3 regions of the Dehalobacter sp. CP genome follow, and region 3 is predicted to be linked to each of the others. Evidence: a T-box and tRNA genes for the amino acid it is inferred to sense, from the RefSeq annotation. Region 3 holds a T-box; the other regions hold tRNA genes.
What was found. A T-box is a leader RNA that pairs with one kind of tRNA and senses whether it is charged. The one in region 3 lies ahead of leuS (leucine--tRNA ligase), so its partner is inferred to be a tRNA-Leu.
Positions count from the first base shown of each region.

Region 1: it has a tRNA-Leu gene. The T-box ahead of leuS (leucine--tRNA ligase) is inferred to sense a tRNA for this amino acid. The anticodon was not compared.
Region 2: it has a tRNA-Leu gene. The T-box ahead of leuS (leucine--tRNA ligase) is inferred to sense a tRNA for this amino acid. The anticodon was not compared.

Region 1 is NZ_CP157399.1:1,768,180-1,772,962, reverse strand. It holds gene AAH944_RS08770 (D-2-hydroxyacid dehydrogenase) at 1-885, shown strand, start outside; gene AAH944_RS08765 (hypothetical protein) at 1,125-1,535, shown strand; gene AAH944_RS08760 (hypothetical protein) at 1,532-2,368, shown strand; tRNA gene AAH944_RS08755 (tRNA-Leu) at 2,445-2,531, opposite strand; gene lepB (signal peptidase I) at 2,830-3,363, shown strand; gene rmuC (DNA recombination protein RmuC) at 3,463-4,783, shown strand, end outside.
Region 2 is NZ_CP157399.1:1,736,250-1,741,032, reverse strand. It holds gene AAH944_RS08610 (DNA polymerase III subunit alpha) at 1-1,339, shown strand, start outside; gene coaD (pantetheine-phosphate adenylyltransferase) at 1,438-1,923, shown strand; gene AAH944_RS08600 (DUF2007 domain-containing protein) at 1,945-2,142, shown strand; tRNA gene AAH944_RS08595 (tRNA-Leu) at 2,252-2,338, shown strand; gene AAH944_RS08590 (small, acid-soluble spore protein, alpha/beta type) at 2,452-2,601, opposite strand; gene AAH944_RS08585 (hypothetical protein) at 2,907-3,209, shown strand; gene AAH944_RS08580 (hypothetical protein) at 3,576-4,526, shown strand; gene AAH944_RS08575 (hypothetical protein) at 4,668-4,783, shown strand, end outside.
Region 3 is NZ_CP157399.1:2,481,175-2,485,957, reverse strand. It holds gene obgE (GTPase ObgE) at 1-31, shown strand, start outside; gene yhbY (ribosome assembly RNA-binding protein YhbY) at 33-323, shown strand; gene nadD (nicotinate-nucleotide adenylyltransferase) at 463-1,104, shown strand; gene AAH944_RS12360 (RNA recognition motif domain-containing protein) at 1,186-1,440, shown strand; gene yqeK (bis(5'-nucleosyl)-tetraphosphatase (symmetrical) YqeK) at 1,740-2,324, shown strand; gene rsfS (ribosome silencing factor) at 2,328-2,675, shown strand; T-box leader at 2,743-2,937, shown strand; gene leuS (leucine--tRNA ligase) at 3,013-4,783, shown strand, end outside.

The sequences.
Region 1 (4,783 bases), 710 kb from region 3:
TATGACCGCACCGCCTATCATGCCGGTAATGAAGATTTGATCCTGGAAAGGATTGACAGGGCGAAGATCGTCTTTACCAATAAAACACCTTTATCCAGAACAGTGCTGGAAAACGCACCTGATTTAAAATTTATCGGGGTTCTCGCAACAGGCTATAATATTGTCGATGTTGAGGCAGCCAAAGAAAGAGGAATTGTCGTAACGAATATTCCTGCCTACGGGACGAATTTTGTCGCGCAGATGGCAATTGCGCTGCTACTTGAAATGTGCTGCCATGTCTGGCCGCACAGCGAATCGGTTCGGAGAGGAGAATGGTCCGGCAATCCGGACTGGTGTTACTGGAACTACCCGCTCATAGAACTGGCGGGAAAGACCATGGGAATCATCGGTTACGGCAGAATTGGCCAAGCAACCGGAAGAATAGCTCAGGCTTTGGGGATGAGGATCCTGGCTGTTGACAGTAATCCCGATCCGTCCTTGGAAAGCCCTGATATGAAATATGCCGATATGGATACACTGCTTGCCGAATCCGACGCAATCATGCTGCACTGCCCATTGTTTGAAAATACCAAAGGAATCATCAACAAGCAGAGTATTGCTAAAATGAAGCCCGGTGTGATGATCGTAAACAATGCAAGAGGACCTTTAATTGTTGAGGCGGATTTAGCCGAGGCCCTGAACAGCGGAAAGGTTGCCGGAGCCGCGCTGGATGTTGTGTCGACAGAACCGATTCAAATGGACAACCCGTTACTTCAGGCTAAGAACTGCATCATTACACCGCATATTTCCTGGGCCTCGCTGGAGGCAAGAACCCGGCTGATGGATCTGGCTGTGCGCAATCTGGAACAGTTTCTGGCAGGGTTTCCCGAAAATGTGGTCAGTTGAACCGGTAATCGTTTAATCATAAAGTCACACAATTGTCACAATTGAATTGTATAGTAACGATGTAAACTTTTTCGTTTTATTTTTCTATCCCATTTTAACCCGGCTCTGGTCGGGTTGTTCTTTTATATAAGAAGCAAAAAAGATTTTGCATTTTTCTGGAAAATTAATGACAAACTTAATTAATTCCTTTATTATGTAAGATATGTAAAATATTCTATGGTTTAAGGTGGATACATCGTATGGCTAGAGTTAACGTCCCATATATTATGGCGTGTGAAGATGTCATTAATGAAAATGAATCCTTAACTTATAAGAGCATTCTTTTCACAAAAACAATTAAAGCTTTGTTTGAAAAAATATCCCTTAATATTGTCGTTGGGGTTCAGGTTTTTGAGTCGGAAGAGGCTGAAGAAAATGAGGGTGACATCATACTTGAAATGACAGTAAAAGATGATAAAGATGAGTATGTCACCAAACTACCGTTAAAAATTGAGATACCAACAGGAACAAAGGATATCTCGGTAAAGATTGTATTTAACGATATGCTCATAAAATCGCTCGGATCATACAAGTTTGTTGTCAGTAAAGGGAGGAAGAAACTCAACGAATATCGAATATTAATAACGATGGGAGAGGGAGAAAAAGAATGAATACGCTCACGATGGATGTAGACTTTAATAAAATATCAAAAGCTAAAGCTTTCCCTGAGAGTAATCATTCGGATTTTATATCTGCTATAAAAAGCTTCACTTCACCAAATAATATAGAATTAACATCTAGCGCGGGAATTCATGGGCTGAATGTTGATGTTTATGAAAAACATAAGGTTTTATTTGCCGAATATACAGTGGTTTTTACGGATGAAAAAAGTTTTGAAATAAGATCAGGGTATAAAGAACCAAAGTCATTGAATAAACATAATAGTGTTCTATCAAGGATTGGTGGTGCTATTATGGGATGGCTTGCTTGTTCTCCAATTGAATCTTTCGCTGAAGAGATTAAAAATTCTTATACGCAGCATGTCGGCTTAATTGCCTCTCTAGCGGCTCTAGGTTCTGCTTTTGCGGCTTGGACTGGTATTCCTATTTTCAGTATTATTGGTGGGTTTATCGGACTTGCCGTTTTTGACGCATTAATAAGCTTATTACCTGGAGCGGTTAAAGAAGGGAAGGAGAAAGATCATAGCTTACAAGCCAAGCTATGTGCTTTTTGCGTAAACTTAGCAGCAATTATGGTTGGCGTTATTGCCCATAATTACTTTGTCGACTTGACTTTCGGGCTAAGTAGTATTGAATATTTTCCAGCCAAAGTCGTATCCAATGTTCATTATCTGATTGTCTTTTGGGTAGGGCTGATCTATGTTACAAGAGTCATTGGATATGCAGCAAAAATTAATAAGGTACCCATTCCATGGTTTGTGAAAATATTGAAAGGAATTGGCTCGAATAACGAAAAAGGGAAAAAGGGAAATAAAGAGTTATAATCTTTTTATAAATGGATATTTATTTTTGGCAAAACAAAAAACCCTTGATTATCAAGGGTTTTTAACTTTCGAATTTTGGTGCGGCCGAGAGGACTTGAACCTCCACGAGCGTTAGCCCACTAGTACCTGAAACTAGCGCGTCTGCCAGTTCCGCCACGGCCGCATCGACAGATTACATTATATTTGATGGCTCTGTGCTTTGTCAACACAAAAGCGTAATAAAAAAATAGAATTTTTAATCCTTGAAAACATGTATATAAGCAGGGCGGGACAAGGCCTTTGTTCCAGCCTTGCTTTTCGTTGTGGTTTTTGTTATCCTTTTCCATTGGGAGCATTTTGTTTTTTCAGATAGTTTAGGCAGGAATATATAGATTAATAGAGAAAGTAACCTAGGTTTGGGCTAACCTTTGAAATTTGAGATATTGAAGAAATGTGGAAGGTGATTTGTGTTGAAGGGTTTTATGAAATCGTTGTTTGAATGGGTCGTCATCGTTGCAATTGCTTTTGTTCTCTCTATGGTGATCCGAAATTATTTGATTGATACGCGAATCGTCCCGACCGGCTCGATGCTGCCTACGATTCAGCTTCAGGATCGTTTAATCGTGGATCGGTTCTTTTATAAATGCGGCGATATCAAGCGCGGAGATGTTATTGTTTTTGAAGCTCCCGAATCTATGATGAAGGATGAGGACCTCGTCAAAAGAGTCATCGGCTTGCCCGGAGAAAAGCTTGAAGTCAAAAATGGAAAAGTCTATATTAATGACCAGGTTCTAGATGAACCTTATGTCGAATATCCGGCTGATTATGAATTTGGGCCTGAAACTGTGCCAGAGGATTCCTACTTCATGATGGGCGATAACCGTCCTGCCAGTTACGACAGTCATCGTTGGGGGGCCTTGCCCGAGGATAAGATATTGGGAAGGGTCTGGATCAGGTACTGGCCTTTGGATAGTTTTGGACCCCTGACCAAACTGCCTGAAGACTATTTGAAGTAGGATGCGTACATGATACAGCACTTGGCATAAAAAGATTACGATTATCAAACCGCAAAGACGATAACTCCGATAATAATATAGATATGCGAGGGATGCCGGATGGATCCAGTCTTCCTTTATCTCATCAGCGCAGTCATGGTTGGGATCATTCTCGGATTTGGGACAGGGTTCAGTATCCGTGGAGGCCAAGCCAGAGGACTACTGGAAAAGGCCCGGACGCTTGAGCAGGAGAATGAAAGGCTGCATGCGGAACTGAATCGGGAATTTGAAAGAAGAATGCAAAATTCCGCTGTCATTTCTGAACTGCGTACCCGGCTCGAGATGGAGCAGACAGCGTATGAAGAGAAATTAATGCTTCTCAGTCATGCGAGGGAGGAGCTCAGTAGCGGCTTCAAGGCCTTATCCGCTGAGGCACTTAAGAACAACAATCAGTCCTTTCTCGAATTGGCGAAGGTCGTACTCGAGAAGACTCAGATTCAGGCTTCGGCTGATCTGGAAAAAAGGCAGGTTTCTATCGATGAACTCGTAAAGCCTTTGCGGGAATCGCTCGACAAAGTTGATCTAAAGATTAACGAACTGGAACAAAAAAGAGCAGGGGCTTATGAAGGGTTGCTTAAGCAAGTCGAAAATATGGCGTTCGGGCAGGAAAAGCTGCAGCGGGAGACCTTGAAGCTGACTTCTGCTTTGAAATCGCCGACTGTCAGAGGCCGCTGGGGAGAAATCCAGCTGCAGCGGGTTGTAGAATTGGCCGGCATGGTGGAGCACTGTGATTTTTACCAGCAGGAGGAAGTCAGCGGCGAGTCCGGCAGGCAGCGCCCGGATATGATTATCCGGCTTCCGGGGAATAAAACGATCGTCGTCGATTCCAAGGCCCCGCTCGCGGATTATCTCGAAGCTGTGGAAGCCCTCGATGAAGACCATAAGAGAACAAAGTTATCGGGTCATGCCCGGCAGGTCAAAAACCATATTACCAAACTTGCCGCGAAGTCTTACTGGAACCAGTTCGATTTTACGCCCGAATTTGTTGTCATGTTTCTGCCGGGTGAAACCTTTTTCAGTGCTGCGCTGCAGTCAGATCCGGAACTCATCGAATACGGCGCCGGGCAAAGGGTCATCCTGGCGACCCCGACAACGCTGATCGCGCTGCTTAAAGCCGTGGCTTACGGGTGGAGCCAGGAACAGATCAACGAAAATGCCCGCGATATCAGCGAGCTCGGCAAACAGCTCTATGACAGGATCAGCGTTTTGACCGAGCATTTGTTGGACATCCGCAAAGGACTTGCTCAGGCCACTCAGGCTTACAATCGGGCCGTCGGCTCCTATGAGAACCGGGTACTCGTGACCGCCAGGAAATTCAAAGAGCTCGGGGTTGCCGGAGATAATGAGATCGGTGAGATGGAGATCCTCGAGACCGGGCTTC
Region 2 (4,783 bases), 740 kb from region 3:
CATGGGGAAAAAAGACAAGAAAATCATGGCCGAAGAAAGGCAGAACTTTATCTATGGCCTGCAGGACAGCGGCGGCGAATGGATTGTGCCGGGAGCGCTCCGTCTGGGTATAGGTGAAAAGGAAGCCGAAGAGATTTTTGATTTGATGGCCAAATTTGCCGAGTACGGATTCAATAAGGGCCACGCTACGGCTTATGCGATGATCTCTTACCAGACAGCCTATCTAAAAGCGAATTATCCGCTGGAATACACCGCGGCGCTGTTGAGTTCCGTGATCGGCGCATCAGATAAAGTCACTTTTTATATTCAGGAGGCCAGGAGCAGCGGCATTGAGATTCTGCCGCCCGATGTCCAGTACAGTTACCGGGATTTTACCATTGAACACGGAGCGATACGTTTTGGACTCGAGGCGATCCGCAATGTCGGGACACAGGTGGTTGACAGGATCATCGCCGAAAGAGAGAACGGCCCGTTTACCTCATTTTATGATTTTATTGTACGCATGGATGCTAAAGTTCTGAACAAACGAACCCTGGAAAGTCTGATTAAGGCCGGCGCATTTCAGTCACTGTGCAGCCGCGCTCAGGCTATGAAAGTCCTGGATCAGGCCCTGGAGCTGGCCCAGAACCGGCAAAAGGACAGCGAATCCGGCCAGATGTCTTTGTTTGATCTCGATCAGGACCTCGATGGAGGGCTGGTTATGCCTGAAATACCGGAATTCAGCGAGAACGAGATCCTGAAGATGGAGAGGGAGTATATCGGTATATATCTCACAGCCCATCCGCTTTATTCCGTGAATGACCTGCTCAGGAAAATCACGAGTTCAGAAATTGCGGCTTGTCTCGAAAGTACGGAAGAAAAAAAGGTCATTCTAGGTGGGATAATAAATTCTTATCGGCAAACAATAACGAAAAAAGGGGAAATGATGGCTACCTTCTTACTGGAGGATCTGACCGGAACGATTGAGGTTCTGGTATTTCCCAGATTGTTTCCGGAAGTTGTCAGGATGGACAACGACCATATTGTGGTTGTTCACGGTCGTTATTATGTGAATGAAGATGAAAAGAAAATATTTGCTGAAAAAGTTCTGCCGATCGAGGAATGTAGCGTCAAACCGGATAAATTGTTTCTGAAGATTCCAAGCAATCAGGATACGGAGCTGACCGATAAGATCCTGGCGGTTCTTGGGGCATTTCGCGGAACGCATCCTGTCTATTTCTTTTGCCAGGATAATAAGAAGACCTTTGAGATAAGTCCAAATTATTTTGTCAGGCCATCTGAAGAGCTTGACAGGGCGCTTATTGCGCTTTTGGGAAATGATCAGGTAAGATGGCAATAAAAATTTGTTGGAAGAGGCAGGATATTGCCGCTTTGGGGCGAATCCCATAAATAGATTTTATGACACTAAGATATTTTCTAGACTGAAGGAGATTTTTTGTGCGAACTGCAATATACCCGGGGACATTCGATCCAGTAACCAATGGACACCTTGACATCCTGCATAGAGCCATTTATCTTTTTGACCGTGTCATTGTGGCAGTAGCTTCCGAAAGTAACAAACAGACGCTTTTTTCCTTGGAAGAAAGACAGAAACTGTTGAGATGCGAAACCAGCGATATGGAAAATGTTGAAGTCAAGTCTTTTGGCGGTCTGACTGTGGATTTTGCGCGTGAATGCGGAGCTATTGCGCTGATCAGAGGTTTGCGGGCCATGACTGATTTCGAATACGAATTTCAGCTGGCTTTGATGAATAAAAAGCTGGCTCCCGACATCGAGACCGTCTTTTTAATGACAAAAAGCGAGTATTCGTTCATCAGTTCCAGCTCGATCAAATCGGCGGCAAGTCTGCAAGGAGATGTTTCAGGATTAGTTCCGCCGAATGTGGAGAAAGCAATGATTCAAAAGTATAATAAGATGGTCTAAACGCTTATTGGAGGATAGAATATGTGGACAGTCATTTATATAGCACCAAATAAAGCAGTTGCTGAAAAATATCAAAAAGCATTTGCAGACGAAGGTATTTTAGTCCAGCTAAAAGCAGTTGGTTCACAGGAATCCACCGACGTAAGCGTCGAAATACTCGTGCCGGAATCGGAGGCTGAGGAAGCCAACGAGATTCTGACCGGTATTATGCGTTCATAATCCAAGTTGTCTTTATCGGAGTGAAAAATAATATGAAAATAGCCGTAAAAAAGTGGCAATGTACTTGCGTTTTTGACGCTGATACTATAAAATAGCAAAAGTAAGGCGTGCCGAAGTGGCGGAATTGGCAGACGCGTCGGTCTCAAAAACCGATATCTGTGAGGATGTGCCGGTTCGACCCCGGCCTTCGGCACCAAGTAATTTAAAGGCTTAAAATATAGAAGAACTATGAATGGTGAAAGATATACGAACATCGAAGCCCCGAGGGAGTAAGATCCTTCGGGGCTTTCGCTGTCATGGCTGGATGATTTAGATTTTACCGTTAATGTATTCAAAGGTTTTCTTAACCATGCTACCTCCAACAGAGCCGTTTTGTCTTGCGGAGGTGTCTGGACCTAAGTTAACATTAAGCTCGCTGGCAACGCTTTGTTTGTTAACCGGCAGTTTATACTTAGCCATTAGATATCCCTCCTTTTTGTTTATTTATCTGTAGTATCTGCATATAGGAATAAAATACACAGGTAGTTTATTTTAATTCAGTAAGTTTTTAACATTTAGACCAGGGATTGTTCTCGGTTTGTTGTTTTGTTTGGCTGCATCCCATGAGCGGGATTGCCAGAAAGAAGCTTATTATTTTTTGCAAGCCTTATATACAATAAATGTATATACCTGTATAAAATCAGGATTTTAGCCAAATTTTGAGTTTTGGGGCAGGAAATGAAATCTTCATAGCGAAGTAATAAAACCGGAAAGGGGGGATTGAAATGGAAAACCAATTTGCTGAACTGTATCATGACTTTGAGATGTATCAACACTGCCAGCTTATCTTTTCAGAACAGGCTCCGGATGGCATAAAAATCCAGCAAATCTCTTATGATACATTTAAACCGATTAAAGATGATAACGGGATATTATACTTCCCAATGAACGAACTCGGTTTCGGGTATTTTATAACCAATAATTTTAATATTGTGAAAATGCCTTCCAAGCAGAAAAAAGTAATGTATAGGATTGAAAAAGATGGAGAAGAATACTTTTCCATTTATTTATTTGGTCCAAAGAAGTAATTGCGTGCCTTTCCGTAACCCTCACAATTACTAATTACTTTAAGTTTTTTGAGTTCTATTGCCATAAAGAATTTAGAAAACTGCAAGTAAGTTGGCAGGTTTTACATTGTTCCAGTGTAAAACGGTTACATACTAAAAGGTAGAACAAATTTGCAATCGACAATTCACGAATACGGGTGTTTATGATTCGGATCTGAGTCTAAACACCCGTATTTGCTGTTCATCGGACAATGGTGTATTGAGAGACGATGGATGTAATCAAATGGTTCTTATGGTATTCTTAACATAGATGCCGGTATAAGGTTAGAGATCGGTGCAATACGCTTCAGGTTTGCTCTGGCAGTAAGCGCTGAGAGGAGTGTTTTTTTGTTCGGGCTAAAATTTTTATCAAAAAAAGTTTTAGGAGTCAGCATTGCCTGTCTTGTTGTGTTTGTGATGATCATTTCAACTGTTACGGCTCTATGGTCAGAAGATGAGCCTGCCTTCCAGACTGTCTCAGTGACAGAAATGGCAGATAAGGTGAAGAATATCAAAAAACAAGGCGGGACGATTGAATTCAGTCAAGACGAGATCAACAGCGCAATGGCTTTTTATTGCGAAAAGAAACTGCAGTCTGTCCCGTATCTTACAGGGCTTACTTCCAAGCTTGGGAAAAACAGGATTGAGATATTTGTTGGGGGAACAATCGGGCAGAAAATCAAATTTCAGCTATATTCAGAGGGGTATCTGTTTTACAGCGACGGGAGCATAGTCTATATACCGGAGAATTTTAAAATAGGCAAAATATTACTGCCGAAAGGCTTGGTCCTCAATAAGCTCAGCAAGATCAGGGCGATAGCTGATAAAGGAATTACCCTTGAAGGCGACACCCTTGTTTTAACAAATGATTTTTTTCCTTTTGAGATCATAGCCTTTTCAGTAAAACCTGACAAGATGACATTCGAAGTGAAGAAAGACGAAAAAGTTTCGAGCAGCGAAAGTGCTGCCGGAGGCGCAAATTCAACTGGCCAAGGAGGAAGCGGTTCTCAAATTAATTCTGAAGCGACAAAAGTGCTGCTGCGTACTGTTTACAGCCAGTTAGGGATCGTCTATGCAAATGTAAAAACAGTGCAGGAAAAACAAATTGTCGGATTCATGATGACGGTTGTCAATAATCTGATCCAAAATCCTTCCTCGCCTTATCGCGATCAAGCCGGCAGGGTCATCGCAGAATACAACAAGCTTACCGCGGAAGAAAAAAGTGATCTAAAGCTTGCGATGCTGACCTATATGGACACGGATATCGCTTTGAAATTAAAGGATCTATTTGGATTATGAAAAACAACGAAGTAAGCATTAAATAAGCCGAAAATTGGCCGAAAATTGAGTATTAAATATGTATTGAAGTTGATATCAAACGTGAATTTGTGGTATTATTAATTTTAATTGTCTTAGTATTCTTACTTTAGGAGGTCTCGTGTGCAGAGTGCAAGGGTTACCATTTTTGCCGGTCACTATGGCAGCGGCAAGACGAGTGTTGCTGTAAACTACGCTTTGTGGCTGAAAAAAAGTCATCAGAAAGTCACCATTGCCGA
Region 3 (4,783 bases):
GGAGTTGGAATGGTCGGAGGGAGGACAATAGCATGCTGACAGGCAAACAGAAAAGGTTTTTAAGGGCTATGGGGAATGAAATGGAACCCATTTTAATCGTTGGCAAAGATGAAATTACAGATAATATGATTAAACAGGCCGCCGATGTGTTGGAGGCAAGAGAGCTGATTAAGGGACGGGTGCTCCAGAATTGTGCCGATGCCCCGAAAAATATCGCCTCCGAGCTGGCCGAAGCTACCCGTTCAGAATTGGTTCAGGTGATCGGGCGGAATTTTCTGCTCTATCGGAAGGCCAGCGAAAAACCAAAAATAGAGCTGCCCTGACATATTTTTTTTTGCTGCCTTTACGGGGCCGAATGCGTCATGCATGACAAAGAACGATTCACTATAGAGGGCGCAGCCTGACGTAAACGGCTATAGGTTACGGAGACTTGCCTAATAATAAAAATTTAGGAGATAAATAATGGAACGGAGTGTTCGCGAGTCAATCGCCGGCAGACGCCGGATTGGCATCATGGGAGGAACGTTTAATCCAATTCATTACGGCCATCTGGTGGCTGCGGAGACAGCCAGGGTCGAATTTGCGCTTGACAAGGTCTTATTCATCCCCACAGGCATTCCTCCGCATAAAGTTGATTACCAGATTGCAAATTCGGATCTGCGTTTTGCGATGGTCGAAATATCTATCCGCGACAATGAGAATTTTATCGCATCCAGAATTGAGATCGACAGGGAAGGCCCTTCATACACCTATGACACTTTAAAAGCCCTGCATCTGTTGTTCCCCGAACAGGAACTTTTTTTTATCACCGGTTCGGATGCGCTCCGGGATATTTTGAATTGGCGGGAAGCAGAAGGGATTATTGGAATATCCCAAATTATCGGGGCTTCGAGACCGGGGTATGAAATTGGTGTTTTTTTGGGAGAATTATTTGACAGATATCCTTATGCCCAAAACAGAATATTCGAGATGGAAATTCCCGCTCTGGCTATATCTTCGACAGATATCAGAAAAAGGATCTGGAATAACAAGTCTATCCGTTATTTGCTTCCAGAAGAAGTGCGGCGTTTCATCATAGAAAATAATATTTACATCAGTAAATAAACATTTGACTTCCGATAGGATTGTATACTATAGTAATAGTTGTTTCATACTATAAACAAAATTATTTTAGAGGTGAATTCCATGACAAAAACCCTGTACGTGGGCAATCTCCCCTGGAGTACGACTTCGGAGGAACTGACTGAGTACTTTGCTCGGTTTGGCAATGTAATCGGCAGCAGAATCATTACCGACAGAGAAACCGGTCGCTCAAGAGGCTTTGGCTTTGTAGAAGTTGCTTCAGAGGACGCCGAGCGCTTAGCAGAAGAACTTAACGGCAGTGAGTTCAATGGCCGTTCATTGACAGTAAACGAAGCGAGACCTCGCCAAACTGTCTAATGTTTTTGGTTAGGGGTTTCTGTTAAGATAAATTCTGATCTTTAATGAGTCATAGGGCTCTATATAAATAGCACGAAGAATCCTGGTTTATCTTACATTTTCGGACCCTGGACCCGAGAGAATACGGTACAGCAAACTGTACCGTATTCTTGTAGTTTGCCCACGGGTGGCCTAATGCCGCGACGTCCGTGGAGAGGAAGGCGTTAAATAGCCTTTACGGTGCAGCGTTACCAAGGATGATATAAAGCTGCCGGTATCATGGACGGCAAGGAGCGCTAAACTAAGAGAGGTTGAACGTTGTGAACGACCGGCTGGAATATTTCAGGACTTTAGCCTCACGAAAACTTTCGCTGGAAAGATTTCAGCACACGCTTGGGGTAGAAGCTCTAGCCGTGGAACTTGCCCCGAAGTTCGGTGTAAAAGAGGGAGATGCGGGCTTAGCTGCGCTTACCCATGACCTGGCTAAGGAGTATATTTATCCGGAACAGCTGAAAAAAGCCCGGGAATGGGGCCTTATTCTTTATCCGGAAGATCTGGAAATTCCCCAGGTTATTCACGGAAGAGTCGCAGCTTATATGCTGCAGAACCTTTACGCGATAAAAAACGAGGATGTCCTGAATGCGGTTGCGAATCATACCTCGGGGAGACCGGGTATGTCCCTTCTGGAAATGTTGATTTACAGTGCCGATCTCACGGAACCCGGGAGGAATTTCCCCGGTGTAGACAAGCTTCGTCAGAAGTTGTATCATGACCTTAAGACAGGTACACTGGCTTGTGTGGAGCATACCTTGTACTATCTGAAGGAGAACAATAAACCGATTCATCCGCTGACGATTCTGACGTATGAAGATTTGAAAAATGGAAAAGCGTCTAAAGGAGGTTAGAATTTGGAAATAAGTCATGACCAGCTGCAGAAAGTAGTTGACTTTATTGATGATAAAAGAGGCGGAAATATTTTGACCCTTGACTTAAAGGGAATATCCGTCATTGCAGATTATTTTATGATTGCCACGGCAAACAGCACAACTCAGACCAAAGCAATTACCGAGTACCTTGCAGAAAAATTACCCGAGATCGGGATTTCGGTTTTAAGGATAGAAGGGCTTCCTGAAGCTCAGTGGGTGCTGATCGACTGTGGGGATCTGGTTATACATATTATGACACCAGATACCAGAGAGTTTTATAGTCTGGAAAGACTGTGGGCCGATGCCCGGGAAGTCGTATTATATAACTGATTTTTGATTCTATATAGAATTAAAATCTAAACGATTAAATCATTAATTTGAATATCCAATCTAATATTTTTACGCTTTGAAGGAAAGCAGTACCTGAAAGGGATGAATCAGAGAGACGGCGGTTGGTGTGAGCCGTTTTCACCAGGCGGGGAACTCGTTCTTGAGCAGTGTCCGGGCAGCAACGGATGCCGGTGAGAACCGTTATAATCTTTAAGCGCACAGAATTAGGGTGGTACCGCGGGAGCAAACTCTCGTCCCTTGGGGATGGGGGTTTTTATCTATTTTTGCAGAACAATTAAAGACTGTTCTGTTGGAAAGAACTTTGGAGGTCGGATCTATGCAGGAAAGATATTTGTTCAACGAGATTGAGTCAAAATGGCAGAAAGCCTGGCTGGAGAACAAAGCAGGAAAAACTGAGGAGAATAGCGGTAAAGAAAAGTTTTATGCACTTGCCATGTTTCCATACCCATCTGGAAATTTACATATGGGACATGTCCGCAATTATTCGATCGTTGATGTGATTGCCCGCTTCAAAAGGATGCAGGGCTATGATGTGCTGCACCCGATTGGCTGGGATGCCTTCGGCCTTCCCGCTGAAAATGCCGCGATCAAGCATCAGACACCGCCGGCAGAGTGGACCTGGAAAAATATTGCGAACATGAAGCGACAGCTTCAGGAGATGGGTATTTCCTACGATTGGGACAGAGAAGTTGCAACCTGCCACCCCGAGTATTACCGCTGGACACAATGGATTTTTAATCAGTTCTATCAACATGGTTTGGTCTATAAGAAGAAGGCCGCTGTAAACTGGTGCCCGTCCTGCGCGACAGTGTTGGCGAACGAACAGGTCGTGGACGGCGCCTGCGAGCGCTGCGATACACCTGTTACCAAAAAAGATCTGGAACAATGGTTTTTCAAAATTACGGATTATTCGGAGCAGCTCTTAAATGACTTGGATAAGCTTACAGGCTGGCCGGAAAAAGTAAAAACCATGCAGCGCAACTGGATTGGCCGTTCTGAAGGGGCCGAAGCTAGATTTAAAATTGAAGGCACCACGGATATGATCACTGTATTCACGACCAGAGTCGATACGATTTTTGGCGTGAGCTATGTGGTTCTTGCCCCGGAACATCCGCTGGTTACACAGCTCGTCAAAGGAACACAGTATGAACAAGGCGTGCTCGCTTTTATCGAGAAGATGAAAGGCTTGAACGAAATTGCGAGAACCTCATCGGAAGCAGAAAAAGAAGGTATGTTTATCGGAAACTACTGCATCAACCCATTAAGCGGAGAGAGGATCCCGATCTGGATTGCCAATTACGTTCTTCTCGAATATGGAACCGGAGCTGTTATGGGGGTTCCGGGACATGATGAAAGAGATTTTGCCTTTGCCGGGAAGTACGGTCTGCCGATCGCGAGAGTCATTCTTGATCCTAAAGTTTCCACTGCAGATAAAGATATGCCGATGAAAGAAGCGTATATTGAAGACGGGACCATGGTCAACTCCCTTGATTTTGACGGACTGGATAACCGGATGGCCTGGGACAGGATGGCTGCCAAACTGGAAAAGCTGCAGCTTGGTGAGCGTAAAATCAATTACCGCCTTAGAGACTGGCTGATTTCCCGTCAGCGCTATTGGGGTGCGCCTATTCCGATGATTTACTGTGATACGTGCGGCGTTGTGCCTGTGCCGGATGACCAGCTGCCGGTGCTGCTGCCTGATGATGTCGTGTTCAAGGCCGGTGAAAACCCGCTGACCACTTCCCAGAGCTTTGTGCAAACAACTTGTACGAAGTGCGGAGGCCCTGCCAGAAGAGAAACCGATACGATGGACACCTTCATGTGCTCTTCGTGGTACTATCTGAGGTATTGTGACCCGCGGAATCCGGATAAGGCTTTTGACGAAAAAAACGCTGCCAAATGGATGAACGTCGACCAGTATGTCGGCGGTGTCGAGCATGCGATCCTGCATCTGCTCTATTCACGCTTTTTTACTAAAGCCCTGAGAGATTTTGGCTACCTCCAGGTGGATGAGCCATTTGCGAATCTGCTTACCCAGGGAATGGTCTGCATGGACGGTTCCAAGATGTCCAAATCCAAAGGAAATG